DNA from 2 places in the Methylobacterium sp. 22177 genome. Region 2 is predicted to be linked to the other one. Evidence: riboswitches for the same ligand, from Rfam matches in the RefSeq annotation. Region 2 holds a riboswitch; the other holds the start of a gene.
The links. Region 2 has a riboswitch for thiamine pyrophosphate ahead of thiC (phosphomethylpyrimidine synthase ThiC). Riboswitches for the same ligand answer to the same signal wherever they lie in the genome.
Positions count from the first base shown of each region.

Region 1: another riboswitch for thiamine pyrophosphate. It lies ahead of thiO (glycine oxidase ThiO); the one in region 2 lies ahead of thiC (phosphomethylpyrimidine synthase ThiC).

Region 1 covers NZ_JBQEPK010000005.1:151,493-161,084, reverse strand. The annotation lists gene rpoD (RNA polymerase sigma factor RpoD) at 1-943, shown strand, start outside; gene ACTJK8_RS08090 (adenylate/guanylate cyclase domain-containing protein) at 1,020-2,279, shown strand; gene ACTJK8_RS08085 (glycosyltransferase) at 2,376-3,566, opposite strand; gene ACTJK8_RS08080 (TIGR02281 family clan AA aspartic protease) at 3,883-4,392, opposite strand; TPP riboswitch at 4,626-4,754, shown strand; gene thiO (glycine oxidase ThiO) at 4,819-6,042, shown strand; gene thiS (sulfur carrier protein ThiS) at 6,039-6,251, shown strand; gene ACTJK8_RS08065 (thiazole synthase) at 6,254-7,057, shown strand; gene ACTJK8_RS08060 (thiamine phosphate synthase) at 7,054-7,683, shown strand; gene ACTJK8_RS08055 (peptidase) at 7,820-8,572, opposite strand; gene ACTJK8_RS08050 (transglutaminase family protein) at 8,617-9,444, opposite strand; gene ACTJK8_RS08045 (alpha-E domain-containing protein) at 9,466-9,592, opposite strand, start outside.
Region 2 covers NZ_JBQEPK010000074.1:5,431-15,022, forward strand. The annotation lists gene ACTJK8_RS30730 (hypothetical protein) at 1-74, shown strand, start outside; gene ACTJK8_RS30735 (hypothetical protein) at 189-434, shown strand; gene ACTJK8_RS30740 (acyltransferase family protein) at 442-1,512, opposite strand; gene ACTJK8_RS30745 (restriction endonuclease) at 1,622-1,996, opposite strand; gene ACTJK8_RS30750 (alpha/beta hydrolase) at 2,012-2,842, opposite strand; TPP riboswitch at 2,945-3,050, shown strand; gene thiC (phosphomethylpyrimidine synthase ThiC) at 3,122-5,008, shown strand; gene ACTJK8_RS30760 (flagellar protein FlaG) at 5,629-5,967, shown strand; gene ACTJK8_RS30765 (class II glutamine amidotransferase) at 5,978-6,802, opposite strand; gene ACTJK8_RS30770 (N-acetylglutaminylglutamine amidotransferase) at 6,921-8,690, opposite strand; tRNA gene ACTJK8_RS30775 (tRNA-Gly) at 8,944-9,018, shown strand.

The sequences.
Region 1 (9,592 bases), on a different contig from region 2:
GTTCCTGCGCCACTACCAGGGCTACGAGCTCGACCCGAACTGGATGGAGCGCGTCGGGACGCTGGGCGGCAAGGGTTGGAAGAACCTGGTCGAGCGCGGCTCGAAGCAGGTCGCGGAGCTGCGCGCGCAGATCCTCGACCTCGCCTCCGAGACGGGCCTGGAGATCGGCGAGTACCGCCGCATCGTCAACATGGTTCAGAAGGGCGAGCGCGAGGCCCGGCAGGCGAAGAAGGAGATGATCGAGGCGAACCTGCGCCTCGTGATCTCGATCGCCAAGAAGTACACGAACCGCGGCCTGCAGTTCCTCGACCTGATCCAGGAGGGTAACATCGGCCTGATGAAGGCGGTCGACAAGTTCGAGTACCGGCGCGGCTACAAGTTCTCGACCTACGCCACGTGGTGGATCCGGCAGGCGATCACCCGCTCGATCGCCGACCAGGCGCGCACGATCCGCATCCCGGTGCACATGATCGAGACGATCAACAAGATCGTCCGCACTTCGCGCCAGATGCTGCACGAGATCGGCCGCGAGCCGACCCCGGAGGAGCTGGCCGAGAAGCTGGCCATGCCGCTGGAGAAGGTCCGCAAGGTCCTGAAGATCGCCAAGGAGCCGATCTCCCTCGAGACGCCGATCGGCGACGAGGAGGACAGCCATCTCGGCGACTTCATCGAGGACAAGAACGTCGTCCTGCCGATCGACGCGGCGATCCAGTCGAACCTGCGCGAGACCACGACGCGCGTGCTGGCCTCGCTCACGCCCCGCGAGGAGCGCGTGCTGCGCATGCGCTTCGGCATCGGCATGAACACCGACCACACCCTCGAGGAGGTCGGCCAGCAGTTCTCGGTGACCCGCGAGCGCATCCGCCAGATCGAGGCGAAGGCGCTGCGGAAGCTGAAGCACCCGTCGCGCAGCCGGAAGCTGAGGAGCTTCCTGGACAACTGAGCCTGCGCCGCGGATCGCGCGGCGCTTCCCCGTCGCCCGCGTTGCCCCGGTGCCGCGCGGCATCCAGTCTGGCGCCATGCTCGAACGCCGCCCGCCAACGCCCGGATCCCCGACGGCCTTCGCGGACGGCTCGGAGGCTGACGACGTGCCCTTCGGCGCGCTCCAGCCCTCCGTGGGCATCCGCGACTGGCTGCTCGGCGAGGGCGCGCGGATGCCCAACGCCGAGGAGATGCTGGCCGGGCTCGCCGAGCGCCTGATCGCGATCGGCGTGCCGGTGGACCGGGCCTCCACGGCCATCGACACCCTGCACTCGGAATATGCCGGCGTCGGCCGCATCTGGACCCGGGACGGCGGCACCACCGTGCGGCTGTTCCCGCACGGCGCCCGCTCGACGGACGCCTATCTTAACAGCCCGTTCCACACGGTCCACGAGACCGGCGAGTGGCTGATCCTCGACCTGTCGAAGACCCCGGACGACGCCTACGCGATCGTTCCGGACCTGAAAGCCGGCGGCTACACCCACTACGTGGTGGCGCCCCTGTTCTTCACGAACGGCACGCAGAACGGAATCACCTTCGCCACCCGCGCACCCGAAGGGTTCCGGGACGACGACATCGCGATCCTGCGCTTCGTCATGCCGGCGCTGGCGGCCGTGATGGAGATGCGCGTCCTCAACAAGCAGCTCGACCACGTGCTCCGGCTCTACGTCGGCGACGAGCCGCACCGGGCGATCCTGGCCGGGGACATCCGCCGCGGGCAGGTGACCCGGATCCGCTCGGCGATCCTGTTCGCAGACATGCGCGACTACACCCGCACCACCGCCGACATGACGCCCGAGGAGGCCGTGGGCCTGCTCAACGTGTTCTTCGACTGCCTCGTGCCGCCGATCGAGCGGGAGGGCGGCGAGGTCCTGAAGTATCTCGGCGACGGCCTGCTGGCGATCTTCCGGGAGTCCGGCGACGACCTCGGCGGCGCGGCCAAGGGCGCGCTCACCGCGGCGCAGCACGCCCTGGCGGCCCTCGACGAGGCGAACGCCCTGCACCAGTTCCCGGTGCCGGTGGCCGCGGGCATCGCGCTCCACCACGGCGAGGCCGCCTACGGCAATGTCGGGTCCGGCTCCCGCCTCGACTTCACGGTGATCGGGCGCGACGTGAATCTCGCGAGCCGCATCGCGCAGCTGAACCGCGCCCTCGGCGAGCCGCTGCTGATGTCGAAGCCGTTCGTGGACTTCCTCTGGGGCGACCCGATCCCGCTGGGCGAGCACCGGCTCAACGGCTTCGACGAGCCGATGGCGGTGTTCCGGCCGAAGTTCCTGCGCCCGCGCAGATCCAGCTGACCAGGTCTCCGATCGCGGTCCGGCCCGGTCCCGACGTCGCGCGGCGGCCGCCAACATCCGCTCGCGAGCCCGCAGCGTGCCTGTGCGCCGGCCGCCTCACCACGTCGGCACGAACGGCATCGCGTAGGGGGTGTGCCGGCATCCCCAGACCGGGTCGATCATCTTCGCCATCACGTCCCGTGCCAGGGCGCCGGCGCGTATGGCGACCTCCCTCGGGACGTGGGTCCGTTCGAGGATCTTCAGGCAGGCGTGTCCGCAGGCGCTGTACTGGCCGAGATGGTACGCGTTGAGGGCGAATTCATCGAGCAAGCCGTACTCGTAGACCCACGGATTCAGGGAGATCCCCTCGCTCGGAAGCGCGAGCGCAAGGCCCGCCTCCGCGTATCGATACCCGTCCGCGAACCGCTTCCTGAGCCTGCAGAACCGACTGGCCCCGTGGCGCGCTTCCGCCCGCGCCGGACGGACGGAGGTCGCGCGCTCGTAGAGCTGCAGCACCCTGTCCTCCGGCTCATCGAGGCGCTCCGCGTTCACCGCGGCCATCAGCAGGTTGAAATAGATCTCCTCGTCCCATCCGCCGAGATCGGCGCGCTTCAGGAAGCATGCGAGGGCCTTCCGGTACTCGCCGGCGGCATCGTAGGTGGTCCCGAGGTACATCGTGTACCGGGCGATCATGAAGGGGTCTGTCTCGACCGCCAGCGCCTTCTCGAGGACGGCGATATCCCGCGCGTCCGCAGTCGTGTCGCGGTGCCGGGCGCCGTCGTCGCCCCGGCGCATCGCGAGGGGGAGGATCGGAGTCTCCGACACGCCGGGGCAGCTGAGGAATTCGTGCAGGACGCCCCGGTAGCGCCAGTTCTCCCGGTTGCTGACGAGCTGGTTGCGCCAGTATCGCGTGTGCTCGTCGACGATCTCGAACCGATAGCCGGGCGCGCGCAGCTTCGGCATCGTGAAGTCCGCGGGGATGATCAGCTCATCGTCAGCGTCGATGATCAGGGTGTACTGCGCGCGCCGCCGCGCGAGTTTCAGGGCCTCGTTTCGATTGTAGGCGAAATCGACCCACGGTCGCTCGACCAGCGCTCCCGGAATGTCCGCGAGCGCCGCGCGGACGATGTCCTGGGTTCCGTCCGTCGACCCGGTATCGACGATGACCCAGTGATCGATGAGCGGTCGAACAGAATCGAGGCACCGACGGATAACGTGGGCCTCGTCCTTCACGATCATGGACAAACAGATCGTCGATCCGCGATTTTTCATCCTGACTCTGCCCCACCGCGCGCTCAGAACTCGCATCCGCGGCCGTCGATGCATCTAGCACCGCCGACATGCATTGACAAAGCGATCGAGATTGTAGGTAAAGCTTCGATTAAACGGGTCAATCGTCGAAATAAGTGCGTGCCGGATAAGGAATTATAGCGAACTACGGCTCATATATACATGATTCGAGATGATTCGATTTGGTGGAAGCGTGAGACCGGTGCCGGAAACTCCAACGGCTCAGGACGGAGTGCGCGGTCGACCGGCTCCCCTGATCGATCTCGGAAGGCAAGCCGGGCGGCCTTCCAGCCGTCCTGCCGCGGCCCGGAGATCTGCACGCATCGCGCGCGTTTCAGCCCCTGAGCGTCATCGTGCTGCCGGAGACGCCGAAATCGCGCAGGCGCCTCAGGAACGACATGCCCAACAGGCTGGTCGACAGGAGCCCGCGCGGGATCACGACCGCGTCGACGTCCCGCACCGTGATCGATCCGATCTGCACGATCGCGATCCGGATCGGCGCGACGCGGACCGTCCCGTTGGCGGTATTCCAGACGCGCGTGAAATCGGACGGTCCGACCTGGATCCCGATCCGCGCGGCGTCCTCCTCCGAGAACGCGCAGGCGCTCGCCCCCGTATCCACCATCATCGGCAGCGAACGGCCGTCCACGAGGGCGTTGACGAAGAAGTGGCCGTTGCGGCCGGCCTGGAGGGCTACGCCGGCGACGGCAGCGCCCGCGAGATCCGGCTCCGGCGCCGGCGCGATGGCGAGTGCTACCGGCACCGACCGCGCGCCTTCGCGCAGCTTCAAGAGTGCCGTGACACCGAGGAAGCCGAGCATGCAGATCAAGAGGATTGTGCGCACGCGAATTCGCCCGTGACGTGGAGTGGCGGCGATCCGCGGAGTTCCCGGATCCCGGCGATGAGATGCCAGACCCGTGAAGGGATGGTGCGCGATCGCGAGCGCGGCCGCGACCGGCGGACGGATTCCGCTCCGCTTGGTGTCCAGTCCGTCACCGCGATCGGCCGATTGTCGCGGGAGAGCCGTCCTGGACGCGGCGCGGGGTTGACCGGCACCGGCCGGGAGGCCACATCTGCATCTGTTCCAGGGAGATCCCCGGCAAGGGGCTGAGAAACCGCTGGCACGTCCGTCAGGACCTGCGGCGCGGAAATCCTTCGAACCTGATCCGGCTCATACCGGCGTAGGGATTGGACCGCGGCCGCCCGAAAGGCAGGCCACAGCTTCTCACAGAAGCAGACGGCCCGGTCCCCGCGACGGCAATTCGCGGAGATGCCCGTGCCCCTCGACCGCCCCGCCTCACCGATCGGCCGCCGCCGCAGCCCCGACGGCGGTGTCGCGCCCGAAACCCTTCCGGCGCGGACCGACGTCGCCGTGGTCGGCGCCGGGCTGATCGGGCTGTCGATCGCGTGGCGCCTCGCCCAGGCCGGCAGCGCCGTGACAGTGCTGGAGCGGGACACGATCGGGGCGGGCGCGAGCCTCGCGGCCACAGGCATGCTGGCCCCGGCGGCCGAGCACGAGCCGGGCTCCGACCCGCTGCTCCCGCTCGCCCTGGACTCGCTCCGGCTCTGGCCCGAGTTCCGCGACGCCCTGGAGGCGGAGTCCGGCCGCGCGATCGACTACCGGGCCGACGGCACCCTGGTGCTGGCGGTCGGCCGCGACGAGGTCGAACGGCTGCGCTTCCGCTACGACCTGCAGCGCCGCTCGGGGCTCGAGGCCACCTGGCTGCCGGGCAGCGAGGTGCGGCGCCTCGAGCCGGGCCTGCGCCCCTCCGTCACTGCCGGCATCCACTGCCCGCTCGACCATCAGGTCGACCCCCGTCTGGTGATGGACGCCCTCACCGAAGCCTGCCGCCGGGCCGGCGTGATCCTGGTGGAGCGGACCCCCGTCACCGCCCTGGACTGGTCGGGCGGCCGCGTGACCGGGATCCGCGCCGGCGACCGCGTCGTCGCGGCGGAGACCGTCATCCTCGCCTCCGGCGCCTGGAGCGGGGAGGGCGGCCTGCTGCCCGACGCGCTCGCCCTGCCGGTCCGCCCGCTGAAGGGCCAGTCCCTGGCCCTGCGCACGACCGCCCGCACCGGTACCCTGGCGCGGATGGTCTGGACCGAGCAGGTCCACATGGCGCCGAAGAGCGACGGCCAACTCATCGTGGGCGCGACGGTCGAGGATTGCGGCTTCCGGCCCGGCGTCACCGCGGGCGGCCTCTACGCCCTGCTCGAGGGTGCCCGCCGGGTGCTGCCCGGCATCGAGGAGATGGAGGTGGAGGCGGTGTGGAGCGGCTACCGTCCGACCTCCGACGACGACGCGCCGATCCTGGACGCGATCGCCCCGGGCCTCGTCGCCGCCACCGGGCATCACCGCAACGGCTACCTGCTCGCCCCGGTCACCGCCGACGCGGTCGCCGCGCTGGTGCTGCGCGGCGCGCTGCCGGCGGTGGCGCGTCCCTTCACCCGCGCGCGCTTCGGCCAGCCGGAAGCGCTGAGGGCCTCGGCATGAAACTGCTCGTCAACGGTGAGCCGCGCGAGTGCGCGGTCGAGACGGTGGACGCCCTGTTCCGCCTCGAGGCGGAGGAGAGCGGCATCGAGAGCCCGCAGGGCGTCGCCATCGCGCTGAACGGCCGGGTTCTGCGCCGCCGGGACTGGGTCGAGACCCCGGTCTCGGAGGGCGACCGCGTCGAGATCGTCCGCGCCATGCAGGGAGGTTGAGCATGGACCAGAGTCACACGCCACCGCGCCCCGAGGGCGGGGACGACAGCCTGACCATCGCCGGGGTGACGCTGTCGTCCCGGCTGTTCATCGGCACCGCCGGCTACCCGACGCAGGCGATCATGCGCGACGCCGTCGCGGCGAGCGGCGCCGACGTGGTCACGGCCTCGATCCGACGGGTCTCGCTCCAGGGCCACGGCTCGGACACGGTCAAGATCCTGAAGGGCAAGCGCTTCCTGCCGAACACGGCCGGCTGCGAGACCGCCCGGGACGCGATCATGACCGCCGAACTCGCCCGCGAGGCGCTCGACACCAACTGGATCAAGGTCGAGGTGATCGGCGACCGCGAGACGCTCTACCCGGACGTGATGGAGCTGATCGAGGCCTGCCGCCATCTCGTGGACGACGGCTTCGTGGTGCTGCCCTACTGCAACGACGACCCGATCGTGTGCCAGCGCCTGGAGGATGTCGGCTGCGCCGCCGTGATGCCCATGGGCTCGCTGATCGGCTCCGGGATGGGTGTCGCCAACCCGGCCAACCTCGAGCTGATCTGCCGCCGGGCGACGGTGCCGGTGGTGGTCGATGCCGGCATCGGCACCGCCTCGGACGCGGTGATCGCCATGGAGCTCGGCGCCTCCGCCTGCCTGATCAACACCGCCGTCGCCAAAGCCGACGATCCGGTGCGGATGGCCCGCGCCATGGGCCGGGCCGTGGAGGCCGGGCGCGACGCGCACCGCGCCGGGCGGATCCCCCGCCGCGGCCGGGCGGAGCCGTCGAGCCCGCAGCTGGGCCTCGTCGGCTCGTGAGGGCGCTGCCGTCGCCGCTGCTCACGGTGACGGATCGGCACGGGCATCCGCGGCCCCTCGCCGAGACCGTGCAGGCGGTCCTCGACGGCGGCGGGCGCTGGATCTGGTTCCGCGACAAGGACCTGGAGCCGGAAGCGCGTCGGCGCCTCGGCGCGGGCGTCGCCGCGCGCGTGCGGGCCCTGGGGGGCTTCCTGACGGTCGGCGGCGACGTCGCGCTGGCGCGGGCGCTGGAGGCCGACGGCGCGCATCTCGGCGGCGGCGCGGGGCCGGAGGCGATCGCCGCGGCGCGGTCGGCGCTCGGTCCGAGCGCGCTGATCGGCGTCTCGGTCCACGCGCCGCGCGAGGCCGCGGCCGCCGCGCAGGCCGGGGCCGATTACGTCACCCTCAGCCCGATCTACGCGACCGCGAGCAAACCCGGCTACGGGCCGGCGCTGGGTCTCGAGGGACTCACGGATAGCCTCGGCGCCGGCCTGCCCGTGGTGGCGCTCGGCGGTCTCGGTCCCGGGGCGGTCGGGCCCTGTCGCGCGGCCGGGGCGGCGGGTTTCGCTATCATGGGCGGCCTGATGCGAGCCGCGGATCCCATCGAAGCGACCCGGGCGCTCTTGAAGGCGTGGGGCGCCACGTAGATCTCCGCCGCCCCGTGAAAGTCAGCCGCCGGCTCTGCGAGCACAGCGAAGCCATCCGGGGACGCGCGACGTCCGGGGATGCCGCGCGGCCCTCGATCGCCCGCGCCGCGCTAGGACGGCCGATGCCGGGGCAGCACTAGGAGCTGGTAGGCCCGTAGGGCGGCCGCGGGATCGCCCGGTGCGCTGCGCGGAGCGCCGCCGACCAGCGCTCGCGCAGATCGTGGAAATAGCCCTCGCCGGCCTCGATCCGGTGATTCACCTCGAGTGTCAGCGCGTTCCGGCGGGCGACCGCGATGTCGATCGGCAGGCCAACACCGAGGTTCGACCGCATGGTCGAGTCCATCGAGACGAGGCTCACCTTGAGGGCGTCGTAGAGGTCGGTCGTGTACTTCACCGCCCGGTCGAGGATCGGCTTGCCGTACTTGTGCTCGCCGATCTGGAGGAACGGCGCGTCGGTGCTGCACTCGATGAAGTTGCCCGCCGAGTAGATCAGGTACAGCCGCATCTCGCCGTCCCCGATCTGGCCGCCGAACAGCAGCGAGATCGAGAAGCGGATGTTGGCCGCCTCGAATCCGTCCTTCTCGATGGCGCGCACCCGCCGGATGGCGCGGCCGATCAGCTGCGCCGCCTGGAACATGGTCGGCGCCTCGACGAGTTTCTGCAGCGGCTCGCCCTCCTCCTCGCCGGGGACACCCTCCTGGAGCAGGCTGAGGACCGACTGGGTGATCGAGAGGTTGCCCGCGGAGGCGAGCATCATCACCCGCTCGCCGGGAACGTTGAAATGGTGGAGCTTGCGGTAGGTCGAGATATCGTCGAGCCCCGCATTGGTGCGGGTATCGGCGACCATGACCAACCCTTCCTCCACCAGGACACCGACGCAGTAGGTCATCGTCTTCGGGCTCTCGTGCGGTCGGCGGACCGGTCTCGGAACGATCAGGATTGAGCGGCGGCCCTGCCTTGCTCGACCCGCAGCTTCACGTCCAGTGTCTCGGTGCCACCGCCGGTGCGGCTGCCGCGAATCGGCGCGGCCCCGAGGTAGTCCAGGCCGGTGGCGACGCGGATGTAATTGTCCGCCGGGCTCACGTCGTAGCACGGGTCGAACGCCACCCAACCGAGATCCGGCACCAGGGCCTCGACCCAACCGTGGGGCGCCTCGACATCCGCCTGCCCGTCGTCCCGGGCCCGGTAGCCGGCGACGTAGCGGGCCGGGACGCCGATGTGACGCGCGGCGGCGATGAAGACGTGCGCGAGGTCCTGGCAGACGCCGCTTCCGGCCGCGAACGCCTTGGCGGCCGGCACCGCGTTGCTCGCAGGTCCGGCCTCGTAGGCCACCGCGCCGTGGACTGCCCCCATCAGCCGGTGGAGCAAGCCGAGGACGGCGCCGTCGCCCTCGGCGGCCACGCGCTCCGCGAAGGCGTGCAGCTCCGGGCTGGCGGCACACAGGTCCGTGTCGCGGAGGTAGAACTCGTCCGGCAGGCGCTCCACCGTTCCGCGGACGACGCCGTGCGTGTCGTCGGTATCGACCTCGCCGGTGACCCGGATGGTCAGAGCGTCGGCCGGCTCGTCCGGGGTGAACCAGTGGACGACGTTGCCGAACCCGTCCTCGCGGGCAGTCAGCCGCCCGTCGACAGTGGTATCGATTCGCCACCCGCGGACGTACTGCCCGTCATGATCCCGCGGCGTCAGCCGTAGGACCTGCACGAGCCCGCGGGCCGGCTGCTCGTAGGTGTAGATGGTCTCGTGAACCACGCGGATGCGCATGCGCCGTCCCGTCCGTCTCGTTCAGCCGACCAGATACTGCTTGGCGATCGCCTCGCCCACCCTGTTGTTCTCGGCGATGAACGCCTCGACGAACTCGTGCAGCCCCGTGGCGAAGACCCGGTCGATGTCCTCGCCCTCCAGCTTCGCC
Region 2 (9,592 bases):
CGGTGCGCCGCCCCTACGACGACGATTACGGTCCGGGCCCGCGCCGCTACCGGGGTGATCCGGACGAGTATTGATCTCGGTCGAGCAGGGCAGACGCGGGAACGTATTTGCCCTGTTAACCGCCATCCGGCATCGTCCGGCTCCGCGGAGCTCTCTCCGCGGAGCCGCGGGACCGGACGGAGGAGCTGATGACGGAGAATCGCCGCGGCGCTTTCCGGAAGAACGCTTTCACCTTCGGCGCGGTACTGCTCGACGGCGGCGAGGTGAGCTGCCTGGTCTGGGACGCCACGGACGTGGGCGCGCAGATCGAGGTCGAGGACGATCAGGCCGTGCCGGACCGCTTCCCGCTTCGGGTCAGCGCCGGCGCCGAACCGCGCCCGGCCACCGTGGCGTGGCGACGCAGCCGGCGGATCGGCATCGCCTTCGACGGCTGAGCCCCTCTCAGGTCGCCTGCAGGGCCGGGCGCGGGCGGCGCCCGGACGCCACCAGCCGGAACCGGCGCGGCCGCACGAACAGCAGGTCGAGCGCCGTCCCGCGGACCAGCCGCTCCAGCGCCAGCGGCAGAACGACCGCCATCGTCATGACCGCGAGGCTCGCGAGGCCGATATCGGCGATCGCGCCGGTGCGCACGAGGACCTCCCGGGTCGCGGCCATGGGCAGCGAGAAGGCGAGGTAGATCACGATCGAGCGCTGGCCGCAGGTCCGGACAGCCTCCGCGACCGGGCCGCCGGCGCGGCCGATCAGGGAGGCCGCGACCACGATCGCGAGGGCACCGGCGGCGCCGAGGGCGAGGCTCACCAGCGGCAGGCTGGCGAGGGTCGGATGGTCCGGCAGGCCCGACGGGGTCAGCGCGAGCCAGCCCTCGAGGAATGCCCAGGCGGCGAGTCCGCACAGGGCGAGCGGGACGCGGCGGCGCGCCGCGTCGGCGAGCGCGAAGATCCGGCCGGCGAACAGGTAACCCGCGACGAAGAAGACGTAACGGGCGCAGAATTCCTCGATCAGGGTCGACTCGCTGCGGATGTCGGCGATCTGCAGCAGGGCGGCGCCGGCGAGGAGCACGCCGCCGGGCACGCGACGCAGGGCCTTGGTGACCACCGAGAACACCGCCAGCAGGTAGATGAACCAGAGGCTGGAATAGGGCTCGATCAGCGCGTGGGCGAGGTGCGCCGCGAAGGCCGCGGGCCCGGCATCCCCGACGATCTTGCCGTATCTGGCAACCGACTGGATCACCAGCCAGAGCAGGTAGAAATAGGCGAAGTGGACGACCCGGCGGTCGGAGAACAGCCGCCAGTCGCGGTCGATCACCCGTCCGACGAACAGGCCGGAGAGCAGGAAGAAGTCCGGGATCCGGAACGGCTTCGCGAAGGCGACGACCGGGTGGAGGAAGCCCTCGCCGCCCATGGCCTCGCCGGTACCGATGACCGAATGCATCATGACGACCAGGAGGATGCAGATCCCCTTGGCGATATCGACCCAGGCGAGCCGATCTCCCGTATCACCGACCCCGGCCATCGACCCACCCCTCGCGATCGGGGCGATCCTGGACCGGTTCGGGTTGACGGCAAGGAACGGGGCGGCGGCCACCTGCGGATGTGACGAACGCGCGGTAAACGCCGGCCGGTCAGTTGCTGCGCCGCGCCGACCGCCGCGCACGGGTCATGCGCGTCGCCGCGTGGAAATCGTCGGGCTTGCCGCGGACCCAGACGAGGAAGCGCGCGATCTCCGGATCGGCGCGCAGCGCCTCGACGTCCGCGAGGCGCTTGGCGATCTCCGCCTCGCTGTAGCGGGCGTGGATCGCCGAGTGGCAGATCTGGTGCAGCCGGACCGTTCCGCGATGGGTCCCGCCCTTGAGCTTCGGCGTGAGGTGATGGAGGCTGGAGCGGGCGCGGCGCGGGATCGGGCGCTCGCAGAGGGGACAGACCGGGTCCGGCGGGCCCGGAACGCCCGGCGCGTCCGGATCCTCGGCGCTCCAGCGCTGCGAGCGCCGTCCGACCACGCGAGCCTCCCTCTCCTACCCCTGCTGGTCCGCCGGCTGCGGGCAGGCCGGACCGACGCGCGACCCGAACAGCGCCTCGGCCTCGCGATCCCGGATCCCGAGGATGGAGACGTGGTCCCCCGGGATCACGTCGATCCGGGCCCGGGGGCCGGCCGCCTCGGCGAGGTTCCGCGCCAGCTTGGCCGGCACGACCGTGTCGTCGCGGCCCTGCACGATCAGCACGGGCGCCGTCCCACCGCGGATGCGCAGGTCCGAGCGGTACGTGTCGCGCAGGAGCCAGATCGGGGCTAGCGGGACATGCAGCCGCACGGTGTGGGTCATCGAGTCGAAGGGCGCCTCCAGGTACAGCCCGATCGCCGGCACCCGCTCGGCGACGGCCACGGCCACGGCAGCCCCGAGGGAATGGCCGTGGAGCAGGATCGGCGCGCCGGGCGCCCGCGCCCGCGCGGCCTCGACGGCCGCCAGCCCGTCGCGGATCAGCCCGTCCTCGCTCGGACTCCCGGTCGAGCCGGGATAGCCGCGATAGGCCACGGAGAGCACACCCCAGCCGCCCGCCCGCCAGGGCCCCGCGGCGAATCGCGCCGCGTGCGGCTCGGGGCGCGACCCGTTGCCGTGGAAGCTGACGACGACGCCGCAGCCCGGCCGCGGCGGCCGCCACAGACCGTGCAGGCTCTCGCCGTCGGGGGTCGCGACCGTGATCGTCGCGAGGCCGGGCGGGATCGTCCACGGGTTCTGCGGACCGAAGGCGCCCGGGTAGAGGAACCGCCGCTGCCCGAGCGCGAGCGCGGCGCAGGCCAGGCCGCAGAGCAGGAGCGCGGCGAGCAGGAGGCCGGCGAGGAGGCGCATGCGGTCTGGGAGAGCGAGGGCGTTCGGACGAACGGTTTCCGGGATGTGTTTTCTAGGGCGACGGGTCAGCATTGACAAAGCCGTCCGCGAGCCCGAGTCTGGAACCGTTCCGAGGGGGGCCCTGCAGAGGGCTGAGATTGGGCACGCTGCCCTGACCCTTGAACCTGATCCGGCTCATACCGGCGGAGGGACGGGAACCTGCGGTCGCCTCTCGCGCGACCTCATCTCATCTCGGCCATCGCGTGGACCGGACCGCTCCAGCACGAGGAGAGGCCCACGATGAACGCACCCGTTCTCCCGAAGGACGTGAAAGGCAGCCCCGAGACCGTGACCACGGGTCCGGTGACCGGATCGCGCAAGGCCTACGCGAGCCCGGCCGGGCGGCCGGACATCCGCGTACCCTACCGCGAGATCGTCCTCTCCGATCCGAAGGAGGAACCGGTGCGGGTCTACGACCCGTCGGGCCCCTACACGGAGACCGATGCCCGCATCGACCTCAATGCCGGCCTCCCCGGCGTGCGCGAGCCCTGGATCGCGGCGCGCGGCTACGCGTCCGTCGCCCCGCGCGCGGTGAAGCCCGAGGATAACGGTTTCGCGGGCGACAAGCTCGTGGCCCCCTGCCCGGCCGAGCGGACCGTCCGCAAGGCGGCCCCGGGCCAGATGGTGACCCAGTACGAGTTCGCCCGCGCGGGGATCATCACCGAGGAGATGATCTACGTCGCCCATCGCGAGAACGTCTGCCGCGAGGCGATGCTCGCGGGCGCCGAGGCCGCGCTCGCCGACGGCCAGAGCTTCGGGGCCTCGGTCCCGCCCTTCATCACCCCGGAATTCGTGCGCGACGAGATCGCCCGCGGCCGGGCGATCATCCCGGCCAACATCAACCACACCGAGCTGGAGCCGATGGCGATCGGCCGGAACTTCCTGGTCAAGATCAACGCCAATATCGGCAACTCGGCCGTGACCTCCTCGGCGGCCGACGAGGTCGAGAAGCTCGTCTGGTCGATCCGCTGGGGCGCCGACACGGTCATGGACCTGTCCACCGGCCGCAACATCCACAACATCCGCTCGTGGATCATCCGCAACAGCCCGGTTCCGATCGGCACGGTGCCGATCTACCAGGCGCTGGAGAAGGTCGGCGGCGACCCGCTGAAGCTCGACTGGGAGGTCTTCAAGGACACGCTGATCGAGCAGGCCGAGCAGGGCATCGACTACTTTACCATCCATGCCGGCGTGCGGCTCGCCCACGTGCCGCTGACCGCCCGGCGCGTCACCGGCATCGTCTCGCGCGGCGGCTCGATCATGGCCCGATGGTGCCTCGCCGGGCACCGGGAATCGTTCCTCTACGAGCGGTTCGACGAGATCTGCGACATCATGCGGGCCTACGACGTCTCGTTCTCGCTGGGTGACGGCCTGCGCCCGGGCTCGATCGCCGACGCCAACGACGCCGCCCAGTTCGGCGAGCTCGAGACGCTGGGCGAGCTGACCAAGGTCGCCTGGGACAAGGGCTGTCAGGTGATGATCGAGGGCCCCGGCCACGTGCCGATGCACAAGATCAAGGTCAACATGGAGAAGCAGCTGAAGGAGTGCGGCGAGGCGCCGTTCTACACCCTCGGCCCGCTGACCACCGACATCGCGCCCGGCTACGACCACATCACCTCGGGCATCGGCGCCGCGATGATCGGCTGGTTCGGCACCGCGATGCTCTGCTACGTCACGCCGAAGGAGCATCTCGGCCTGCCCGACCGGGACGACGTGAAGACCGGCGTCATCACCTACAAGATCGCCGCCCACGCCGCCGACCTCGCCAAGGGGCATCCCGCCGCGCAGCTCCGGGACGACGCGCTCAGCCGCGCCCGGTTCGACTTCCGCTGGGAGGACCAGTTCAACCTGGGCCTCGACCCGGATACGGCGCGGCGCTTCCACGACGAGACCCTGCCGAAGGATGCCCACAAGGTCGCGCATTTCTGCTCGATGTGCGGGCCGAAATTCTGCTCGATGAAGATCACGCAGGACCTGCGCGCCGAGGTGCTGGCGATGGAGGAGGCCGGCGATGTCGTGGGCGCGGCGCCCGCGATGTCGAAGGCCGAGGCCGAAGCCGGCATGCGGGCGAAGTCGCAGGAGTTCCTGGCCGAGGGCGGCAAGCTCTACGTCGACGCCGCCGAGTGAGGTGACGGCACGCCCGGTCCGCTCAGGACCCGGGCGTGCCGCCGTACGGGACCTCGATACCGAGCATGTCGCCCGGGCGGGTGCATCCAGCCTCAGGCGGCTCCCCTCGGGCGGCCCGGAGGCGGTCGACGCGGCCTCGCAAAGCATCCGCGTATCCCGATCCTGGACAATGCACTGGACCGAGCGCTGCGACTGCCCGCGCGGCGCGACGACGATGAAGCGGTCGCGGGAGACCTCGATCGGCCCGCGTCCGTGGATCGCGTGGAGCCGCGCCGCGACCGCGCAGCGGTGCGCGCGGATGAACTGCGCGGGCGTTCCCGGATCGCCCGGCGCGCCGAGCGCCGCCGTCCCCGCCAGGATGAGCATCGCCGGCATCCTGGACAGGGCGTGCTGCACGTAGCGCTGTGCGGATCGCGGCCCCGTCCCCGGAAGACGAGCGGGACAGCGGCCGAGTCGGCGTCAGTGAAAAAGCAGCGCGGATTTGTGTCGCGGCGGTAACGCGATGTTCATCGCGTCTCCGATCGCGCGCCAGCATCCGGTGGACCGGCAGGAGCCATTAAGGAACGATTAGGCAGGACCGCGCCTCAATCCTTCGATCACAGGATCGCAGGAGACCGGCGATGGAGATCCGAACGCTGACATCCACGACGCCGGGGCCGCAGGGCCTCGACGCGCTCGGAGCGACGGCCGCCGCCGCCGTGACCCAGCAGGCGCCCGAGCCCAAGACCCCCGCCAAGCCGCTCGAGCCCGCGGTGAAGCTCGACATCGGCACGAACGGCGGCAAGGCGCGCTACATCCAGGACCCGGACACGAGCTCGATCGTGTTCCAGGTGGTCGATCCGTCGTCCGGCAACGTGATCGACCAGCTCCCGAGCGAGACCGCCCTGCGCAATCGTGCCTACGATTCCGCCCGCAGCGCGGAGGGTTCGCAGAGCGGCAGCCTCTCCCGCGTCGCCTGAGGGCCGTCGCTCAGGCGCGCAGCCGGCGGACCGAGTCTTCGACCGGCGGCGCGGCCAGGCCGAACTGCGCCAGCGACAGGATCTCCACCGGCGCGTCCCGCCGCGCGACGAGGACGCTGTTCTCGGCGACCGTCGTCCAGGCGCCGTGGTCCCGGTCGAGCGGCTCCGAGGCGACCACCACACCGTCCTCCGAGGCGCGGTAATAGAGCGAGTTCGCCTTGTCGTTCGCGGCGTACCGGAACGCGTAGAGATCGCGGCCGTCCGCCAGCGCCGCCGTGAACCGGAACGGATGCGCTCCGGCGAGGTCCGTGAGCCGCGCGAGCGCGCGCGCCGTCGCGTCGACCGGATCGCGGCGCGACCCCGGGCCCATCAGGCCGCAGCCCAGCAATCCCAGGAAGATCGCCTCGGAATCGGTGGTGCCGGCGCGCGACGGGTAGAGCTCGTCGGGGATCAGCGCCTCGACCGGCCGCCGCAGGCGGCTCCAGTCGCCGATATAGCCGTTGTGCATGAACAGCCACGGGCCGCAAGCGAAGGGATGACAGTTCGGCCGGGTGATCGGCGTCCCGGTCGCGGCGCGCACGTGCGCGAAGAACAGGTGCGAACGCAGGTGCCGGCACAGGTAGCGGAGGTTGTCGTCCGACCAGGCGGGCTGGACCTCGCGGTACCGGCCCGGCTCCGGGTGATCGCCGTACCAGCCGAGGCCGAACCCGTCGCCGTTGGTCGCCGCGGTCGATTCGAGCGCCGCGATGCTCTGCGAGACGAGGCTGTGGGACGGCTCGGTGACGTAGTGCTCCAGCGGGATGGTGCGTCCCGCATAGGCGATCCAGCGGCACATCGACGGGCTTCTCCGGGTGTCTGTCGGCCGGCTGATCCGGGACGATCGTGGACAAAGCGCGGCACCTTGAGCGCGCGGTCGATCACGATCTGTCGCGAAAGCCGTGCCGCGGCCCGTCTCAGACGCCGTGGGTCTGGAGCCAGCTCTCCAGAAGAGCCACCTGCCAGAGCTTCGAGTTGCCCTTGGGCGTCAGCGTGCCGTCGGGATCGGCGAGCAGGTGATCGACGTAGGCGCGGTTGAAGATGCCGCGCGCGCGCGCCTCGGGCCGGTCGAGGATCTCGCGGACGTAGTCGAGGAACGGGCCGCGGATGTGCTTCAGGGCGGGCACGGGGAAATACCCCTTCTTGCGGTCGATCACCTCGGCCGGGACAACCGCCCGCGCGGCTTCCTTCAGGATGTACTTGCCGCCGTCCCGGACCTTGAGCTCCGCCGGGATGCGGGCCGCCAGCTCGACGAGGTCGTGGTCGAGGAACGGCACCCGCGCCTCGAGGCCGCAGGCCATCGTCATGTTGTCGACCCGCTTGACCGGGTCGTCGACCATCATGACCTCCTGGTCGAGCTGCAGGGTCTTGTCGATGGCGCTGGCGCTCCGCGACTTCGCGAAGAAGGCGGCGATGTAGTCGGTGCTGTGATCGCCCCCCAGCATGTCGGGCGTCAGAGCCTCGCGCATCTCGGCGTGGTCGCGGTCGAAATACGCTTTCGCGTAATCGGCGACCGGGTCGGTCGAGCCCATCAGCTTGGGGTACCAGTGATAGCCGCCGAACACCTCGTCGGCGCCCTGCCCGCTCTGGATCACCGTCACGTGCTTGGCGACCTCCTGCGAGAGCAGGAGGAAGGCCACCGCGTCGTGGCTCATCTGCGGTTCCGACATCGCCGCGATCGCCGCGGGCAGCGCTTCCAGCGTCCGGGAGCCGTCGACCGCCAGCTTCGTGTGGTCCGTGGCGAAGGTCTCGGCGACGATATCCGAGTACTTGAACTCGTCGCCCTCGACGCCGTTCACCGCGTCGAAGCCTACCGAGAAGGTCTTCAGGCCCTGCTGCCCGCTCCGCGCGAGCAGGGCCACGAGCAGCGAGCTGTCCAGGCCACCCGAGAGCAGGACGCCCGTCGGGACGTCGGCGACCTGCCTGCGCTCGACGGCGGTGCCCAGGGCATCGAGAACGGCCTCGCGCCAGTCCGCCTCGGTCCGGCCGCGGTCGGCCTCGCGGGGTCCGATCGCGAGTGTCCAGTAGGTCGACGCGTGCTGCGTCCCGTCCTGCTCGATCGTCAGGATCGTCGCCGGTGCCAGCTTGCGCACACCCTTGAGAATGGTGAGCGGGGCCGGCACGCCCGCGTGCCAGCTCATGTAATGGTGGAGGGCGACCGGATCGATCGCGGTATCGATGTCGCCGGCCGCGAGCAGGGCCGGGAGCGACGAGGCGAAGCGGAACCGGGTTTTCGTCTCGCTGTAGTAGAGCGGCTTCACGCCCAGCCGGTCGCGCGCCAGCACGACCCGCCCGGATTCCCGCTCCAGGATGGCGAACGCGAACATGCCGGCGAAGCGCTCGACGCAGGCACGGCCCCAGGCATGATAGGCCTTGAGCACCACCTCTGTGTCGCTGGCCGAGAAGAAGCTGTAGCCCGCCGCCTCGAGTTCGGCGCGCAGCGCGCGGAAATTGTAGATGCAGCCGTTGAACACGATCGCGAGCCCGAGCGCCGGATCGACCATGGGTTGCTGGCCGGCCTCGGACAGGTCGATGATCTTGAGCCTGCGATGGCCGAAGACGACCCGGCCGGAACCGAGAAGCCCCGCGGCGTCCGGCCCGCGCGGTTGCAGGCATCCCATCATCGCGTCGACGGCGGCGGGGTCCGCCGGCCTGTCGAAACAGATCTCGCCGCAGATTCCACACATGATGTCAGCAGGGTCTCGGTCGGGCGCGACGCACGCTCCGTCGAGCGAAACGGCCCGCGCGCCGCGGCGTTCCGCCGGTCCGGCCACGGCGGTGCGCCGGGTCCCGGCCCGACCGTCGGCGGATCGGGGCCGGGGACGACGGACCCGTTTGACGCCGTCGCCGTCGAACTGCTAGACCATAGCCGTACATGGGCGCACGGCGCCGTTCGGAGTTCGCGCTCCGCGACAGACCGTTTCCGTGCAGACCATGTCGGCGGGCGTAGTTCAGTGGTAGAACGTCAGCTTCCCAAGCTGAATGTCGTCGGTTCGATCCCGATCGCCCGCTCCAAAAAAACCCGTAAGCGCGTAACGGGTTAGCAGCACAAACGCGGTCTCGCTGACGAAAGACCTTGAGGGGTCGTACAACGCGCGTACAACGGGCGTCTGCTCATTTGACGGTAACGGTGCGAATGGAACGTGCTGCGCAAGCGCAATCCCGCTCCTTCCTTGGTTCCGATATCGGCAGCCTCTGACCGCGTAAGATCGATTGCTTCTTGTAGATCCGGCGAGCGGCAGACGGTGCCGTGAGTATAATCATTGGCCCTATCTGGGCTTGGAGCGGCACCCGAGCCGTATCGCCGCTTGGCCGTCCGCTCGTCTCACAGTCTGAATCTCAGAGGTTCGAATCCCCTCAGCTCCATCACTTATTTTTCGCGTCAGAAAAACGAGTGGTGGCAATGATTTAGGAGACGACCACCCAAGCTTTCTCCCCACGACTCCCCATTTAAAGTACGGGTTTCTCCCCACGCTTAGATGCGCGGCGCAAGTTCGCTCCTTCGTTCGGTTCCTTCGCTGTCGTGCGGTTTTCACATAGCCCGCGACGCCCTGGCACTGGCTGAGTGACACGCAGATAGCAATGCGTT